One region of the Pantoea sp. XAF26B01_ASV70 genome, then DNA from elsewhere that is predicted to be linked to it. Evidence: riboswitches for the same ligand, from Rfam matches in the RefSeq annotation. Region 1 holds a riboswitch; each other region holds the start of a gene.
What was found. A riboswitch is a leader RNA that binds a small molecule or an ion and turns the genes downstream of it on or off. The one in region 1 is predicted to bind thiamine pyrophosphate.
Positions count from the first base shown of each region.

Region 1 (3,905 bases):
CCAATCGTCTCTGCCCAGTCAGCATGACGTGGTCGCAACGCGGCTAAGGCTGCCGACAGCGTACAGCCGGTGCCGTGCGTATGACGGGTATTCACCCGCGGCGTACTGAATCGCTGCTCTGCTGAGTGCGTGATCAGCCAGTCCGGGCTCTCTGCCGCCGCAAGGTGACCGCCCTTCATCAGCACGGCCTGACAGCCCAGTGCCAGCAATGCCCGTCCCTGCTCGCGCATTTCCTTTTCATCTGCCGCAATGGCGCAGTCCAGCAACGCCGCCGCTTCCGGCAGATTAGGCGTGATCAGCGAGACCTGCGGCAATAACAGCTCCCGAACACTGGCTACGGCGTCTGGCGAGAGCAGCGCATCACCACTTTTCGCAACCATGACCGTGTCCAGCACGATAAACGGGATTGCCGCATTGCTCAGCCGGGCCGCAACCTGCTCCACGATAGCTGTTTCTGACAGCATGCCAATTTTTGCGCTGTCGATGCGCACATCACTGAGCACCGAATCGAGCTGGGCAGCAACAAAGTCAGGCGTAATGCGATAAACCGACTGCACGCCGCAGGTGTTCTGTGCCACCAGCGCGGTGATGACGCTGGTGCCATAGGCTCCCAGAGCGGAGAAGGTCTTGAGATCGGCCTGAATCCCTGCGCCGCCGCTGGGATCGGTACCCGCAATCGTCAGAGCGTTAATACGCTTCATGATTACCCTCCAGCGTCCAGAGTGCATCAATAAACGCCGTGGCAAAGCTGCCGGGGCCGGCAGCCTGCGCCGCTGCCTTTTCACCCGCCAGCGCCATCACCTGACAGGCGGCCGCGACATTCATCAGCCGATCGCCAGGCAGAGAGCTGAAACCCGCCACCACTGCCGAGAGGGCGCAGCCGGTCCCGACTACCTGTGTCATTAAGGGGCTTCCACCGTGTACAGCAAGGAGTCGCTGACCATCGGTGGCGTAGTCCACTTCACCGGTGACGACCACCAGCGTGCTCCAGGTTTCCGCGAGCTGTTGGGCCGCATCGAGTGCTGCATCCGCCTGATGCAGCGTGTCGACACCGCGCCCGCCGCTGGCCTGTTGTGCCAGCGCCAGAATCTCTGACGCATTCCCCCGAATCACCGCCGGTTGCTGGTTTAACAACTGCTGGCAGAAGTCACTGCGCAGCGTCAGCGCGCCGACGGCAACCGGATCGAGTGTCCAGGGCGTGCCCGCCTGATTAGCCGCGGTGACGGCAGCCTGCATCGCCTGCTGGCGATCGCGGGTTAAGGTGCCCACGTTAATCAGCAGTGCATCGGCCATGCTACTGAACTGGGCAGCCTCAGCGGCATCGATCACCATCGCCGGTGAGGCATGGAGTGCCAGCAACACGTTGGCGGTGAAGTTCTGGACCACGTCATTGGTCATACAGTGCACCAGCGGTGACTGGCGCCGGAAAGCGTGCAGAATGGGCGCGAAGTGCGCGGCAGAAAGGTGTTGAGATTGATGTGTCATCGTAGCTCCCAACCGGCGAACAAGAAGGCGAATGCGGTCAGGCATCAGACTTCCCTACGCTGGCATTATCCAGTTCAGGTCAGCGGGTTTTTCTCAGCCCTTTCCGTGTGGAAAGCGGCACCCCGAGTCGTATTACGGCTTGCAGCATAGGCAAGCCGCGCAGCGAAAGCAAGCGACTCCCGCCTGGGAAATAATCAGAGCTGAAACAATTCACATGATCCCGATCAACGCCTGAGGGTGCAAAAAAAGGCTTAATGCTGCGGGTTAACGAGATACCTCTTTATAGGTAGCCCCGCTTATTACCCGGATAGGTAATATTTCCCGCAGTGACTCTGGTTATCCCATAATAATTAACCTGCTTGCAGCATCATCGTAAAAAACACTTTATTTCATGGGGTTAGAAAACTCCTGAAGCGGAACTTCATACTATTCAGGATGTATGATGCGATTTTTAGCGCTTATTCCACACCGCCATCGATGGCAGGATATTAATATTGAACGCAGGGGTGCCGTGGCACCCAATGGCAGACAGTACCTCTCCACCTATATCTCCGCCCGTTGCACAGGCTGTGGCGAAATTATTCACCGGGTCTATTATCGCGACATCAGCGATCGGCAGGCGCGCCGCTGGTTAGGTTAGCGTCCCGGCAACGGTCATTCCGGACACAGCTCAGGTTAACAGTTAGTTAGCAATTTGTTAGTCTGGTAACTAATCATCGTCTGACCAGACTCTCTCTATGCCACTGCTGTTTGAAAGCTTAAGCCATCAAATTTACCTGTCAGCCCCGCTGTTTATCCTGATCCTGCTGGGGTACTGCCTGACGCGCCTCGGGAAATGGCCCGCCAGCATCAGCGAAGGGATGAACCGCTTTGTGTTTAACGTTGCCCTGCCCTGCATGCTGTTTCGGGTGATGAGCACCTTCTCGCAAAGTCCGCCGGTGGATGCGCGCCTGTTGCTGGCCTTTTTCGGCAGTTGCCTGCTGGTGTTTATCGTGGGACGACTGCTGGCAACAAGGCTGTTTAATCTGGATGGCGTAGCGGCGTCGGTTTTTGCGCTGGGCGGCATCTTTTCCAATAACGTCATGCTGGGGATCCCGGTGGCCACGGTGCTGCTGGGGCCAGAAGCCCTGCCCCCGGTGGCGCTGGTGCTGGTGTTTAACAGCTTGATCCTCTGGACCTTACTGACCGTTTCGGTCGAGTGGGCAAAACAGGGCAGCTTCTCGCTGGAAGGACTCTGGCGCACCCTGCTCGGCGTGCTGAAGAATCCGCTGATCATCGGTATTCTCAGCGGTACAGCCTGGAGCTTTCTGCAACGTCCCTTGCCGCTGCTGGCCGCTGAACCGCTAAAGATGCTGGCCTCACTGGCCGCACCCTTGTCGCTGGTGACGCTGGGCATGAGCCTGGCGCACTATCGGGTGCGGGATGGCTTAAAAGAGAGCTATACCATCTGCCTGCTGAAGCTGGTGCTGCAACCGATGACGGTATGGGCTATCGCGTGGCTGACCGATCTGCCGCCGCTGGAGAGTAAAGTGGTGGTGCTGCTGGGATCGATGGCAGTCGGGGTTAACGTCTATCTGATGTCGCAGAAGTTTAATGTCATTACCGGCCCGGCGGCGGCGAGCATGCTCTTTTCTACCGTGTTTGCGGCGGTGACAACACCAATCTGGATGATGCTGATGACGCTGGCGGGCTATTAACAGGCTAAAAAAAAAGCCCCTCAGCACGCGTGCTGAGGGGCTATTGTCTGGCTAACTAAAAGTTACTCAGCCGATTTGGTACGAATCAGATAGTCAAAAGCGCTCAGTGAGGCTTTAGCACCTTCGCCGCTGGCGATGATGATCTGCTTGTACGGTACGGTGGTGCAGTCGCCCGCGGCGAACACGCCTTTCAGGCTAGTTTCGCATTTACCATCGATGATGATCTCACCCATTTTGTTGCGCTCAACCGCACCTTCCAGCCATGGGGTATTCGGCAGCAGACCGATCTGAACGAAGATACCGGAGAGCGGCAGCTCATGAGTGGTCTGCGTCGTACGGTCGATATAGTGCAGGCCGGTAACTTTGGTGCCGTCGCCTTTCACTTCGGTGGTTTGCGCGTTCAGGATCACATCCACGTTCTTCAGGCTGCGCAGCTTATCCTGCAGCACCTGATCGGCGCGCATCTCACCGGCAAACTCCAGCAGCGTAACGTGTTCGACGATACCGGCCAGATCGATGGCCGCTTCCACGCCGGAGTTACCGCCGCCGATCACCGCCGTGCGTTTGCCTTTAAACAGCGGGCCATCGCAGTGTGGGCAGTAGGTCACGCCTTTGGTGCGATACTCTTCTTCACCCGGTACACCCATGTTACGCCAGCGTGCGCCGGTCGCCAGGATGATGCTGCGTGATTTCAATACTGCGCCAGAGGCGGTTTCGATGGCG
Region 1 covers NZ_CM137251.1:1,532,981-1,536,885, reverse strand. Annotated here, with positions in the region: gene thiD (bifunctional hydroxymethylpyrimidine kinase/phosphomethylpyrimidine kinase) at 1-701, opposite strand, end outside; gene thiM (hydroxyethylthiazole kinase) at 688-1,485, opposite strand; TPP riboswitch at 1,520-1,620, opposite strand; gene ACX8ZY_RS07235 (hypothetical protein) at 1,928-2,125, shown strand; gene ACX8ZY_RS07230 (AEC family transporter) at 2,223-3,182, shown strand; gene ahpF (alkyl hydroperoxide reductase subunit F) at 3,245-3,905, opposite strand, start outside.

Region 2 (3,905 bases), on a different replicon from region 1:
AAAGCGTTTTACCCTGCGTGACGATGAATTTTATCCCAGCCATGAAGCCATCGATTTTTATCACCGCTATCCGGAAGACATTGCGCTGATGGCGGAGATGGGGTTCAGCGTGTTCCGCACGTCGATTGCGTGGAGCCGTCTCTATCCCAATGGCGATGAACTGACGCCCAATCCGCAAGGCATCGCCTTTTACCGCGCGGTCTTTGAGGAGTGCCGGAAATATAATATCGAACCGCTGGTCACGCTCTGTCACTTTGATGTGCCGATGCATCTGGTGACTGAATATGGCTCGTGGCGCAATCGCAAAATGGTCGACTTTTTTGCCCGCTATGCCCGCAGCTGCTTTGAGGCGTTTGATGGCCTGGTGAAATACTGGCTGACCTTCAATGAGATTAATATCCTGCTGCACAGCCCGTTTTCCGGCGCCGGTCTGGTGTTCGAACCCGGTGAGAACAAGGATCAGGTAAAGTATCAGGCGGCCCATCATGAACTGGTCGCCAGCGCGCTGGTAACGCGCATCGCGCATGAAGTAAATCCGATGAACCAGGTCGGCTGCATGCTGGCAGGCGGCAACTTCTATCCCTGGTCGAGCAAGCCGGAAGATGTCTGGGCTGCGCTGGAAAAGGATCGCGAAAACCTGTTCTTTATTGATGTGCAGGCGCGTGGGGCCTATCCGGCCTACGCCGCGCGCGTGTTCCGTGAAAAAGGTGTGACGCTTGAGATCGCTGACGGCGATGCCGACATTCTGAAAAACAGCGTCGATTTTGTCTCGTTCAGCTATTACGCCTCACGTTGCGCCTCGGCAGAGATGAATGAGCAGAACAGCAGCGCCGCCAATGTGGTGAAATCCCTGACCAATCCGCATGTACCGCGCAGTGAGTGGGGCTGGGGTATCGATCCGCTCGGCTTACGCATCACGATGAATATGATGTATGACCGCTATCAGAAGCCGCTGTTTCTGGTGGAGAATGGCCTGGGCGCGCGCGATGAGATCGAATCAAATGGCGAGATCAACGATGATTACCGCATCAGCTATCTGCGCGAACATATCCGCGCCATGGGCGACGCGATCGAGGATGGCGTGCCAGTGATGGGTTACACCAGCTGGGGCTGTATCGATCTGGTTGCCGCCTCAACGGGTGAAATGAGCAAGCGCTACGGATTTGTCTATGTTGACCGCGACGACCTGGGTAACGGCACGCTGGCGCGCACGCGGAAGAAATCCTTCTGGTGGTACAAAAAAGTCATTGCCAGTAATGGTGCGGATCTTGAGTGACAACGTCACTTAAAATCTATCGTCATGCTGTTACTGGCGCGACAGCAACGCCGGAACAGAACGCTTATTACTGCCGTTGTACTCCGGCAGTAATTATCGTATAACCAATGTCTCCGAGGGGTGTCCTGTAATGGGCTGAGATGGCGTAAGCCGAACCCTTTGAACCTGATCTGGGTCATGCCAGCGAAGGGACGGGTCGGCAGATTTTCTGCGTCATCTCCTGCAACATTCCCTGTTCCAGACCGTATGCCCGGATCTCCCTGTTACTGGAGATCCTATGTCACATCCGCTTTTCGACACCGGCTTTTATGGTCGTCTGCGCCAGCAGGCGGGCAGTCAATGGCACGCCTATATCGGGCACGATTTTGTGCGGCAACTCGGTCAGGGCACCCTGCCACCCGCCGCCTTCCGCCACTATCTCACCCAGGATTATCTGTTTCTGTTGCACTTCGCCCGTGCCTGGGGCCTGCTGATCAGCAAACTTTCCGAGCCTGCAGCCTTACGCAGCGCAACGGCATCGCTTAACGCTATCGTCAGCGAACTGCCACTTCACCAGGCTTACTGCCAGCAATGGGGCATCAGCGAGGCGGCTATGGCGAGTGAACCCGAAGCCGTGGAAACGCTCAACTACACCCGCTACGTGCTGGACGTGGGTCACACCGGGGATGCGCTGGAGCTGCTGACCGCGCTGATGCCGTGCGTTGCCGGTTACGCTGAAATTGGCCTGACACTACTGCATGATCCCGCAACCCGCTTTGAGGGGAATCCTTACGCGGCATGGATAGAAAATTACGGCGACGAAGCCTATCTGGCTGGCGTTCGCTCCTCACTTTCACTGTTTGAAACCCTGGCCCGGCAGCGTGCCGGTGAACACCGGTTTCACCCGCTGGAGGCGATCTTCACCACTGCAACCCGGCTGGAAGCCGCTTTCTGGCAGATGGGTCTCAACCATGCTGCCGCCCAGCGGATCAGCTCATGAACCTGCCGTGCAGTCCGGTGCCGCCAGGCATTTCAATTCGCCAGCTCAGCCTGAATTATGGCCAGCAGCCACTCTTCAGCCAGCTTGATCTGGAGATCGCGGGCGGTGCTTTTACCGCTTTACTGGGTGCCAGCGGCGTCGGAAAAAGCAGCCTGATGCGGGTTATTGCTGGTCTGACGCCACCCACCGCCGGGCAGGTCAGCGGCAGCGACGGCCTGCCACTGACCGGACGCATCGCCTGGATGGGGCAACAGGATCTGCTCTATCCATGGCTGACGGTTGAACAAAATGTCTGCCTCGCCAGTCGCCTGAAAGGTGAAAGCGCCGATCGCGACTGGGCGCAGCATCTGCTGATGCGGGTAGGTCTTAGCCATTCTGCAAACGCGCGACCCGCGACACTTTCCGGCGGGATGCGTCAGCGCGCCGCGCTGGCCCGCACCCTCTACACCCGTCAGCCCGTTGTGCTGATGGATGAGCCCTTCTCCGCACTGGATGCACTCACCCGCGCTCAGATCCAGACGCTGGCCGCAGAAGTGCTGGTCGGACACACCGTGCTGCTGATTACCCATGACGCCGCTGAAGCCAGTCGGCTCAGTCACCACATGCTGGTGATCGGTTCTGCGGGAATTGAAACCTGCCCGCCCCTGGCGGGCCAGCCACCGCGGGCTGCAGACGACATACAGGTAATGCAGAGTCAGGCCGCATTGCTGAAGCAGCTGAGCAGGATAGCGGGATGAGATTACACAAAGGTTTTGCCGGTCTTCACCGTGGAGTGATGCTGTTTGCCGGACTAATTGCGCTGTGGTGGCTCGCCACGCTGACTTCGGTTCCGGCCTTTCTGCTGCCCTCACCCGCTGCGGTCGTCATCGCACTGTGGCAAAACGCAGGTTATCTCGGCCATCACACTTTGATTACCCTGACCGAGATCGTCAGCGGCATGGCCCTCGGCGTGCTGCTTGGGAGCGTGCTGGCGCTGGGTATGACCTTTTCACCGTGGCTGCAGCGCTGGATGATGCCGCTGGTGATCACCAGCCAGGCGATTCCGGTTTTTGCCCTGGCGCCGCTGCTGGTGCTCTGGTTTGGTTTCGGCATGGGCGCAAAGGTCGCGATGGCCGTCCTCGTAATCTTCTTCCCGGTGACCTCCGCCTTTTTTGATGGCCTGCGTAGCGTCACGCCCGGCTATCTCGATCTGGCCCGCACGCTGGGCGCATCACCTGCAGCGCAACTGCGCCATGTCCGGCTGTTAGCCGCGCTGCCCGCCCTGGGCTCAGGATTGCGGATGGCGGCAGCCGTCGCGCCAATAGGCGCAATCATCGGTGAATGGGTCGGCTCGGCCGAAGGGCTGGGCTACGTGATGCTGAATGCCAACGCCCGGATGCAGAGCGACCTCTGTTTCGCCGCCTTGTTTATTCTGGTGCTGATGACGCTGGCCCTGTGGCTGACCCTCGACATCCTGCTACGCCGCCTGATTACCTGGGCACCCGAGACACATTAATGACCATACCAATGAGAAAACCCATGACAAAAATGCCTCTGTTTACCCTGCTGTTCAGCGCCACCTTAGCCACACAGGCTCAGGCGATGGAGAAACTGACACTGGTGCTCGACTGGTATATCAATCCCGATCACGCACCCATTATGGTGGCCCAG
Region 2 covers NZ_JBTNCJ010000002.1:88,579-92,483, reverse strand. Annotated here, with positions in the region: gene ACX8ZY_RS19935 (6-phospho-beta-glucosidase) at 1-1,276, shown strand, start outside; TPP riboswitch at 1,383-1,485, shown strand; gene ACX8ZY_RS19930 (TenA family protein) at 1,554-2,255, shown strand; gene ACX8ZY_RS19925 (ABC transporter ATP-binding protein) at 2,252-2,992, shown strand; gene ACX8ZY_RS19920 (ABC transporter permease) at 2,989-3,750, shown strand; gene ACX8ZY_RS19915 (ABC transporter substrate-binding protein) at 3,774-3,905, shown strand, end outside.
Region 2: linked by a shared signal. The riboswitch ahead of ACX8ZY_RS19930 (TenA family protein) and the one ahead of thiM (hydroxyethylthiazole kinase) in region 1 are both predicted to bind thiamine pyrophosphate.

Region 3 (3,905 bases), on a different replicon from region 1:
GAGAATCGTCTGCGCTTCCTGCGAGAAGTCGTTGAGGCGGTCAGCTCAGTATTTGGCAGCCACCGCGTTGGCGTCAGATTTGCACCTCTGTTTACCAGTACCGACGAAGAGCGCGTCTATCTCGGCCTGGTTGAAAGTGATCCACACGCGACCTACATCCGCGCAGCAGCACTGCTGAACGAGCTGGAAGTTGGCTATCTCTCCATTGCTGAAGCCGACTGGGACAACAGCCCGGAGATGCCAGAGAGCTTCCGTGTCGCGCTGCGGGAAACATTCCGCTCTCCGATCATCTATTCGGGTCGCTACACGGCTGAAAAAGCGCAGCATGTGCTGGAAAAAGGCTGGGGCGATCTGTTTGGTTTTGGCCGCTCATTTATCGCTAATCCCGATTTGCCCGCGCGGATTAAATCAGGATATCCGCTGAATGAGGTCGATCACGCCTCCCTGTATGGCGGCACTGAGAAAGGCTATACTGACTATCCATTTTACCCATCCTGATATTCTGTGAGGCGGCATGTCCCCCGAAAATGCCCTGAAGTTACTGTCCAACCCGACCAGAGTGGCAGTGCTGAAGTGGCTTAAAAATCCTGACGAAGCGTTTGCGGGCTATACCCAGCTCTATCCCTTCGATCAGTATGGCGTTTGTGCCAGCCTCATACAGGACAAGGCGGGCTTATCACAGCCCGCCACCTCGTTATGCCTGAAAGCACTTCACAATGCGGGGCTGGTTGAAGCCAGCAAAGTCGGGAAATGGACTTACTATCGCCGCGCCGAACCGCGCATTCGTGAAATAACCGATGCGGTAACCCAATCGCTGCAGGCGCTTTAAAAGCGACGGCGTACAGGGTAATGTAGATGTCAGCACCATCCTTCTGAGGGTGACTTCACCGAACGCATTAACTCAGGGTCAGAAAATGTTTATGTCAGTTCTGTCTTTCACAACCGTCACCACCACCGCCTCTGGCGGCGGCGTGAGCGACTCTGTGACTGGCACCTGACACAACAGATTCTCACTCCCCGCCGAACCGGACGGGGAGCTGTTCTCCGTTCTTAAAAACTGAATGGAGACAGGTCATGGTTACATCTGAAAGTGCACTTTTAATTATCGACATGCAGCAGGGCCTTTTTAATGGTCCCGAGGCTCCCTTTGCCGCAAATTCGATCTTGTCGAATACCTCAATTCTCATTACTAAAGCCCGGGCTTCTGCCGTCCCCCTCTTTTTCGCACGCCATATCGGCCCGGATGATTCCCCTTTTAACGAGCAAAGCCCGCTGACGCGCCTGATCCCGGAATTGCAGGTTAACCCGCAGAGTGATGTCGTCTTCACCAAAAGATATCCCAGCTGTTTCAGGGATACTGGCCTGCAGCTTCAGCTGAAGCAAAAGGGCATTAAGCAACTGGTGATTGCGGGGATGAAAACAGAGTTCTGCGTTGATACTACCTGTCGGGCAGCCCCGGAGCTGGGTTTTAACGTCGTACTGATTTCCGATGCGCACACCACCGTCGATAATCCCCACCTCTCTGCGGAGAAGATTATTGCGCATCACAACCAGACGCTGGCGGGCCCCTTTGTGACGCTGGCAACCGCAACTGACTGGCATTTCGGTTCTGCCGGTTAAGTCCGATTTTCTTACCCGGTTCTATGCAGTCTGCTTGACGAAGCTGTCTGCTTAACTTACAACTAAATCCGTCAGGGGAGTCTCGCCAGAGAGACTGAGAGGCTAATAGCGCACCGCGCGGCTTAGCGACCCTTAGAACCTGACCCAGTTGATACTGGCGTAGGAAGACGGGTATCTCATCAGATACTTGCCGCAGGGGCGCATTCGCAACGTTCCTGCCTTTTCCCTCTGTATCACGGGTCTTCGTTAACGGATAACGAGGCCAAATTGAAATATCTCATCCTGAATCTTTCTTTTCCTGTCCGGTGGACACCATGAGCCGCTGGTCGGTGCTCGGCAGCGGCGTTGCCGGGCTTTGTGTCGCCACGCTGCTGCTGGAGCGGGGAGAAACGGTCGAAGTTATTACTCAGCCTGACTGCCGTGCGGCCTCGCACTGGGCGGGCGGCATGCTCGCGCCCTGGTGTGAAGCAGAAAGCGCACCGCCACAGGTGATCGAATGGGGCCAGCACGCGGCCAGATGGTGGGCGAAACGCGTTGATGGCGTGGAACAGCAGGGCACGCTGGTGGTTGCTCCGCCGCGTGACAGCCGCGAACTCACGCGCTTCGCCAGTATGACGCAGCAGCATCAGTGGGTCTCTCCCGGTGACATCGAACCCGCGCTGGAAAACCGCTTTGCCCGCGGCCTGTTTTTCGCCGCAGAGGCGCATCTCGATCCGCGCCGCGCCTTGCAGCAACTGCGCGACAAACTGCAACAGGCTGGCGTCCCCTTTCACAGTGGTAAACCCGGCGGCAAAATCATCGACTGCCGTGGCATCCACGCCACCGATCGGCAGCCCGCCCTGCGCGCCGTGCGGGGCGAAATGGTGATCCTGCACACATCCGACGTACAACTCTCCCGTCCTGTCCGGCTGCTGCACCCGCGCTTTCCCTGCTATCTGGTGCCGCGTGCCGGGGGCCACTTCATGCTGGGTGCCACCATGGTCGAAAGCCACGACAGCAGCCCGATCAGCGCCCGGGCGATGATGGAATTGCTCAGCGCCGCTTACAGCCTGCATCCGGCGCTTGCCGAAGCGCGGATCGTGGAGAGCGGCACCGGTCTGCGTCCTGCTTACCGGCAGAACCTGCCGGAAGTCCGCTACGAAAATGGCCGTTTCTCACTTAACGGCCTCTACCGCCACGGCTTTTTGCTGGCCCCGATCATGGCTGAAAAACTTATGCTGCAACTGACTCAGGAGATGACTCATGCGCGTTGAACTGAATGGACGCACGATTGAAACCGGCGCAACGACGCTGGCGGAGCTTATGGCGGAGCAGCAGATCGATCCGCGGACCGTCGCCACCGCGCTGAACGGGGAGTTTGTACCGCGTAGCCGCTATGCCAGCCAGCAACTTGAGGCGGGCAACCAGCTCGAAATCCTGTCACCGATGCAGGGAGGTTAACCATGTTCTATCAATTTACTCCGCAATCCCGATTTCTGCTCGGCACGGCCGGTTATCCGTCACCGGACATTCTGCATCAGGCGATCAACGCGTCAGGCGCGGAAATTATTACCGTCAGCCTGCGACGGGAAGGCAGTGAAGGCGGCGCTTTCCGCACGCTGCTGCAACAGCTCAACAAACGTATTCTGCCGAATACGGCGGGTTGCCACACGGTGAAAGAGGCGGTGACGACGGCGCAGATGGCGCGTGAACTGTTCGACACACCGTGGATCAAGCTGGAGGTGATTGGCCATGCCGACACGCTGCAGCCCGATCCTTTTGCCCTGGTTGAGGCCGCACGGATTCTCTGCGCTGACGGGTTCCAGGTGTTTCCCTACACTACGGAAGATCTGATTGTTGGCGAAAAATTGCTGGAAGCGGGCTGTGAAGTGCTGATGCCCTGGGGCGCGCCGATCGGCTCCGGCCAGGGACTGCGTAATATCGAGGGACTGCGCGCTATGCGTGCGTGGTTTAAAGATGTGCCGCTGATTATTGATGCGGGCATTGGCGCGCCTGGCCAGGCGGCTCAAGCAATGGAGATGGGTTTCGATGGCGTGCTGCTCAACACGGCGGTGGCAAAAGCGCGCGATCCGGTGCGTATGGCTGGAGCCTTTGCTGCTGCAATCCACGGCGGACACGAGGCGTTTCAGGCGGGATTGATGGAGCAGCGCGACATGGCGTCTGCTTCTACGCCTATTTTTGGTCTGGCACAATTCAGTTAAGGAGCAGCGATGGAGCGTTATCAGCGACAGACGATGTTGCCTGAGATTGGTGAAGCGGGGCAGCAGCGGCTGAGCAGGGCAAGG
Region 3 covers NZ_JBTNCJ010000002.1:390,877-394,781, reverse strand. Annotated here, with positions in the region: gene ACX8ZY_RS21365 (alkene reductase) at 1-498, shown strand, start outside; gene ACX8ZY_RS21360 (ArsR/SmtB family transcription factor) at 515-829, shown strand; gene ACX8ZY_RS21355 (cysteine hydrolase family protein) at 1,075-1,620, shown strand; TPP riboswitch at 1,684-1,803, shown strand; gene ACX8ZY_RS21350 (FAD-dependent oxidoreductase) at 1,935-2,873, shown strand; gene thiS (sulfur carrier protein ThiS) at 2,863-3,060, shown strand; gene ACX8ZY_RS21340 (thiazole synthase) at 3,063-3,821, shown strand; gene ACX8ZY_RS21335 (HesA/MoeB/ThiF family protein) at 3,831-3,905, shown strand, end outside.
Region 3: linked by a shared signal. The riboswitch ahead of ACX8ZY_RS21350 (FAD-dependent oxidoreductase) and the one ahead of thiM (hydroxyethylthiazole kinase) in region 1 are both predicted to bind thiamine pyrophosphate.